DNA from 2 places in the Cobetia sp. BL01 genome. Region 2 is predicted to be linked to the other one. Evidence: riboswitches for the same ligand, from Rfam matches in the RefSeq annotation. Region 2 holds a riboswitch; the other holds the start of a gene.
The links. A riboswitch is a leader RNA that binds a small molecule or an ion and turns the genes downstream of it on or off. The one in region 2 is predicted to bind thiamine pyrophosphate.
Positions count from the first base shown of each region.

Region 1: it holds a riboswitch for thiamine pyrophosphate, as region 2 does, so the genes downstream of both, thiC (phosphomethylpyrimidine synthase ThiC) here and ACZYGA_RS13810 (ABC transporter ATP-binding protein) in region 2, are expected to answer to the same signal.

Region 1 covers NZ_JBVBEE010000001.1:573,023-576,313, reverse strand. The annotation lists gene thiC (phosphomethylpyrimidine synthase ThiC) at 1-1,164, opposite strand, end outside; TPP riboswitch at 1,291-1,431, opposite strand; gene tenA (thiaminase II) at 1,622-2,281, opposite strand; TPP riboswitch at 2,425-2,563, opposite strand; gene ACZYGA_RS02465 (TIGR04282 family arsenosugar biosynthesis glycosyltransferase) at 2,716-3,291, opposite strand, start outside.
Region 2 covers NZ_JBVBEE010000008.1:68,374-71,664, forward strand. The annotation lists gene ACZYGA_RS13800 (potassium/proton antiporter) at 1-359, opposite strand, end outside; gene ACZYGA_RS13805 (protein kinase family protein) at 481-1,440, opposite strand; TPP riboswitch at 1,566-1,679, shown strand; gene ACZYGA_RS13810 (ABC transporter ATP-binding protein) at 1,741-2,493, shown strand; gene ACZYGA_RS13815 (ABC transporter permease) at 2,490-3,257, shown strand.

The sequences.
Region 1 (3,291 bases), on a different contig from region 2:
GCGCGAGACGATGCCGGTCACGCGGCTGGCGGTCAGCGGCACATAGCGCAGCAGGACGCCGGCGTGGATGGTGAAGTAGTCGACGCCTTGCTCGGCCTGCTCGATCAGCGTGTCGCGGAAGATCTCCCAATCAAGATTCTCGGCCACGCCATCGACCTTCTCCAGCGCCTGATAGATCGGCACCGTGCCGATGGGCACGGGAGAATTGCGCAGAATCCATTCACGGGTCTCGTGGATGTTGGCGCCGGTCGAGAGGTCCATGACGGTGTCGGAACCCCAGCGGATCGCCCAGGTCATCTTGTCGACCTCCTCCTCGATGGAGGAGGTGACCGCCGAGTTGCCCAGGTTGCCGTTGACCTTCACCAGGAAGTTGCGGCCGATGATCATCGGCTCGCTTTCCGGGTGATTGATGTTGGCGGGAATGATGGCGCGGCCACGCGCGACTTCCTCACGCACGAATTCGGCGGTGATCTCGTCGGGCAGGTTGGCGCCGAAGCTGTGACCCGGGTGCTGGTGGCCCAGAATGCTCTCGACGGAGTCGCTGCCCTGATATTCCTCACGCAGCGCGATACGACGCTGATTCTCGCGAATCGCGATGTACTCCATCTCCGGCGTGATGATGCCCTGGCGCGCATAGTGCAGCTGGGTGACATTCTTGCCCGGCAGGGCACGACGCGGGCGGTGGTCCAGCTCGAAACGCAGGGACGACAGGCGCAGGTCGGCCTGGCGCACGCGACCATATTCGCTGCTCAGCTGATTGAGCTGTTCGGTATCGCCGCGCTCCTCGATCCACTTCTCGCGCAGTGGCGCCAGCCCGCGACGAATGTCGATCTCGACCGCCGGGTCGGTGTAGGGACCGGAGGTATCGTAGACGACGATCGGCGGATTCTCTTCCAGACTGTTGGAGGTCTGGGTCGGCGAGCAGCCGATCTCGCGCATGGGCACGCGGATGTCCGGGCGAGAGCCTTCGATGTAGATCTTGCGCGAGCCGCTCAGCGGCGCGATGGCGGCGGCGTCGACGCGGGCTTCACTGGCGAGATGGCGACTGCCATCCTTGCGACCAGCACGTGCGCGCGCCTTCGGCGCAGCCTCAGGCTGGGGGGCGAGCGACGGTTCTGCGGCGTTGGTGGCTTGCGGATCTTGAGTCGTGGGGGTAGTGCTCATGCAGGTCTCCTCAAAGGGCGACGTCACGGCAGACGTCATCATGGGAAGACCGTGCGCAGGGAGAGGATGGCCATCGCCGACTCCTTGCCAACAGGTGGCCCGGGAGCGAGGCGGCCGCGGGCAGCGGCTGACCATCAGCTTGATTCCTACGCCGGTCCTAACCGGTTCAGGTTCCACGGGACCCCTTGCTGGCAGCCTCGCCCATTTGGCGGCGAGGTGATGCATGCAGGATCTCAGCCGGTTCCACCGGCACCCCGTCAAGCGTGCTCAGAGTTCAATGCGGGCATGACCTGTGCTGAGCGTAGTGTTGGCCCAGATCATCGTGCTCGCATTCAGGCTCTGATGGCCTGTGGTGTGTCTGAATGATTGGCGAGAGGACCACGTCCCCAGGCCGATGAAAATCGGTGTGTCTTCCGTTCGCGCTGGTGCGGCCTGTCAGGCGACGGCCTGCCACGGATCAGTCGCGATCAAGGCCCATCTGCCAGAAGTCGATCTCGAGACGTGTCGCATCGCGGAAGACATCCACCAGTTCGCCCAGCCGGCGCTCCGAGACCTCCGAGAGCCGAGCGTCCAGCCATTCACGTTCGGCGTCCACCGCTTCCTTGAAGTCATCGCTGGAGTACATCGCGATCCAGTCCGCGTACGGATTGTCCTCGATCTCGGTGGTGTCCTGATCCAGCAGCCACTCGGCGATCTCGCCGTAGCCGATCAGGCAAGGCGCGAGCGCCACGTGCAGATCGAGCAGGTCGCCGCGCTGGCCGCAATCCAGTACGTAACGGGTATAGGCCAGGGTGGCACGCGATTCCGGCAGCTCACTCAGGTCATCCTCGCTGATGCCCCACTCGCTGCAGTAGCCGATATGCAGATCGAGCTCGGTATTGAGGATGGTGTCGAGACTGGCCGTGGCCTGACGCAGCTCCGCGAGGGTGCGGCTCTTGTAGGCGGCCAGCGCCCAGGCGCGCGCGAAGTGGATCAGGAACAGGTAGTCCTGCTGCAGGTAATGGCGGAAGGACTCCTCTGGCAGACGACCTTCCCCGAGCTGGCGAACGAAGTCATGCTCGAGATAGTCGCGCCATTCCTCGGCGCAGGCACTGGTCAGGTCTGAAAAGCTGGGCATCGACGCATCCCTCGGTGAGCGTGCTGCCAATCCGTGATGGAGTGGCAAAGGTCTGGCTCGAGCGTGGTCAGGTCCGGCAATCTGCAGGGAAAAAGCGGGGGGAGGTGCGGCGTTCACCTGGAAGAGGTGAAGATGATGTGCGGCAACACTTCGCGCTTGATCCCTACGCCGGTACTAACCGGATCAGGTTCGGCGGGATCGTCATTCACGCACCTCGATGCAAGGCCTCGAACAGTGCGAATGACATCTCAGCCGGTCTTACCGGCACCCCGTCAAGCTGTGACTCAGACGTCACGATATCTCGAGTGTAACAGTCCTGCGGTGCAGGAAAAGCCTCTGCCGCCCTAAAACCCATGCGACTTTGGGAGGCCTTCTGCGATGCTGAAAGGGCTTCCTGCGATGCGGGAAGCGTGTCATGCGCTGCAGGAAAGATGTCATGCAGGCTGACAGGAGGAGAGGTTCGCCATCAGGGCTGGGAAGTGTCGCCTCAGGCGCACCAGATCGTGAGGCTCATCGACATCCCAGCTGACAGGCAGGCAACCGACGCTTCTGCCTGCCTGAGCCAGCAGTGCAAGAGTCTCCCGGCTCACGTCGGCATGGCTCCAGTGATCCAGCTGGAAGGCCGCCGGGCAGGCTGCTTTCAGGCCAATCAATCCGTATCCCCCGTCTTCGCTGGGCTGCAGCACCGCCTCATGGTCATGCAGGCACCGCGCCGCCTCGCGCAGACGTTGACTGTCCAATGCGGGCAGGTCAGAGCCCATCAGCAGCACGGGGCCTGCGGGCAGGTGGCGCAGCATGGCCTGATGCATGCGCTCCCCAAGCCCACCCTGTGGCTGTGCCTCGAGCGTGATCCGCCTGCCATGTGCCGCCATGCTCTCTGCACGCCACTGATCCTCAAGTTCCGTCAGCAGGGCTGCCAGCTCAGGTTGCTGCCGAGCGTGCTCGGGGGAGGGAGTCAGCATCACGACCACCTTGCCGAGGCGTGAGGCGCAGGCCTGCTGAACGATTCT
Region 2 (3,291 bases):
TCGATCAGGGTGAGGTCAAACAGCCACATGGCCAGCAGCCCCACCAGCCCGCTGGTCATGAAGACCCCGACGGTCGCCAGCACCAATGCCGGCTTGAGACCCGCGCGGAAGGTCGAGAGACGGGTGCGCAGACCGCCATCGAGCAGAATGAGTGCCAACGCCAGATTGCCGATCAGGTACGCGGTAGAGGCATCATCGAACTGGATGCCGAGCACGCCATCCTCCCCCGCCAGCATGCCGAGTCCCAGGAACAGCAACAGCAGGGGCATGCCGAGACGAGCCGAGACCCGACTTGCCAGCACGCTCAAGGCGATGAGCATGCCCGCCAGCAAGAAGTAATAGTTCAGATTCTCTACCACGTGTGCTCCCCCGCCATTCCCGGCACCAAGTCTCGAATCACGTCTGCGACGGCCCAGAGACAGTATTCCATGTCAGCGACGAGGCTGCAGAGAAATTTCTCAAATATTCATGGACTTGCGATCAACATGTCAGGCTTCTCGGCGACACCCAGGCCGGGGCTGCCGCCAGCTCGGCGTAGCGGGTCGGACCGAAGGCTTCCATCGCCCACAACAGGGCTCGGCACAGCTCACGCTGACCGTCGATATCGACCATGCGCCCATGACGCGAATAACCGGCGAGGAAGGCCTCACGCTGACTCGGCGTCTCCAGCAACAACTCGATCAGTGCCCAGTCGAACTCGATCGGAGCCCACACCAGTGCCTCCCAGTCGCTCCATACCCAGCCGGTGGCGGCGCACAGATATTGGTCCGCGCGCAGGTCCGGCAGACTCCAGACGGCGCGAGCGGGATGCGAGAAGGTGCGTGATGGCAGGTCCCCCAGCTCGTGGGACAGGGGATGGCGCGCGAGAAAACGCGTCACGCGGGCATTCCAATGCAGCAACGGCATGGGCTGGGCAAGGGGCTGACCAAAGCCGGACACGGTGTCCTGATGCAGCCGCCCGACCTGATCTCCCAGCAACTCACAGAAGGTGTCACTGAGATCACTGGGCTGACCGCTGGACCACGGCAGATGCCAGACGGGCGCGCCATCGAGACGTCCCAGATAGGTCAGCGGCAGCGGAGGGATGGGCAAACGCGCCGGCAACGCGCCCGCCAGCCGTGTCAGGGCCTCAGGTTGCGCCCAGCGATCGGCGCCGAAGACACCGCGCATCGCTCGCCAGAAGGGGTCGTGATCCGGGCCGGTCCGCGCCAGCTTGATCAGGCCGGGGGTGCCGCCACGCTGTCGCCACAACCAGTTGGCACTATCCGGCCAGGCAAGTGCCAGCGGCTCCAGCGCATGCCCCAGATAGGTGGAAAGACGGCGAGTCAGCGCATCCTCCGGCCAGCCATTGGGCACGGATGTCGCGTCTGGCATCACGGGTCGCCGCGGTGGCACGGGATAACCGCTGGAGCAGGTCGAGAGATCCGGGGTATCAGGCATGTTGATCTCCTTGAGGCTGCGATACCTCGATAGCATACCCAACACCGGGCCATGCAGCATAGCCACACGACAGCCACCCCGACGATGGCAGGGATGCAACCGGCGGGCAGGTGACGGTACACTGTCGGCCTGGATGGGGGTGCCCGAAAGTGGGCTGAGAGCCGATGCGTCACGTCGCATGGCAACCCCTGGAACCTGATCCGGTTGATACCGGCGGAGGGAATTCCGGTCACCTGCCCAAGCGTCAGGCGCCCTGCGTGCTTCCTCCCCTCGGCATGCCGCCTGACCACGGATGACACTGTGTCGCTGGGACTCTCCCTCAACAACGCTCGCATCGATTACGCCAGCCATACGCTGTTTCGTGATCTGTCGGCGCGTCTGGATGCCGGAAGCTGGACGGCCCTGCTGGGCCGCTCGGGCTGTGGCAAGAGCTCACTGCTGCGCCTGCTGGCCGGCCTCGAGATGCCCGACCATCACACGCTGGAACTCACCACCGATGACGGCAAGCCACTGGCGGGTCGCGTCGCCTGGATGGCGCAGCAGGACCTGCTGCTGCCCTGGCGCCGGGTGCTGGACAATCTGTGTCTGGGAGATGACCTCCATCGTCGCCCCCGCGATACCGAGCGGGCCCGCGAACTGCTGGCAGCGGTGGGTCTGGAGGGGCGCGAGCAGGCCTGGCCAGACTCCCTCTCCGGCGGGCAACGCCAACGCGTTGCATTGGCGCGAACGCTCTATCAGCAGGCTCCGGTGGTGATGATGGATGAACCCTTCTCCGCAGTGGACGCCATCACGCGACTCGAACTGCATGATCTCGCCAGCCGGCTGCTGGACGGACGCACCGTGCTGATGGTCACGCATGACCCGCTCGAGGCGTTGCGCCTGGCCGACCAACTGCTAGTGCTGCGTCCGGGCCGCGACAGCCAGCAGGGGGCAGTGCTCGACCGCTTGCCGGGGCTCTCGCCGCCTCGCCCGGTGCCGCTGGACCTGCCCGCCCTGCAGCAGGCCCAGTCCGAATTGATCACACGCCTGCGCGACGGCGAGGAGACGCAATGAAACGCCTGCATGCCCTGCGTCATCTCGCCATCAGCGCCGCCGTCCTGCTGGGACTCTGGCAACTGGTGATCATCACCACGGCCGTGCCGCCCTACATCCTGCCAGCGCCACTGGCAGTCGCGGAGGTGCTGGTCCGTCAGGCTCCGATGCTGGCACACCACGCCGGCATCACCTTCGCCGAGATTCTTGGCGGGCTGGTACTGGGGGTCCTTCTCGGACTGAGCACCGCGCTGGCACTGGCGTTCATCCCCCGTCTGCGGCGCACCCTGCTGCCATTGCTGCTGATCAGCCAGGTGATCCCGCTGTTCGCGATCGCTCCACTGCTGGTGCTGTGGCTGGGCTATGACATGCTCTCCAAGGTCGTGATGGCCACGCTGATCATCTATTTCCCCGTGGCCTCCACCGGCTACGACGGCCTGCGCCAGACCCCTCAGGGCTGGCTGGATCTCGCCCATACCCTGGGTGCCAGCCCGTGGCGACTGCTGCTGCATGTCCAACTGCCCGCCGCGCTGCCGGCATTGGCCTCCGGCGTGCGCATGGCAGCGACAGCCGCCCCCATCGGGGCCGTCATCGGTGAGTGGGCCGGCGCAAGTCAGGGCCTCGGCTATCTGATGCTCAATGCCAATGCCCGCATGGAAATCGACCTGATGTTCGCCGCCCTGCTGGTGCTGGTCGCCTTTTCGCTGCTGCTGTATTTCACGCTGGATGCCCTGCTGCGTCGCCTGATGCCCTGGCATCGGGATCGCCTGACCCGTTTGAACTGAGCGCTTCCGGCTGTCAGGCGATGCCCTGACGGTC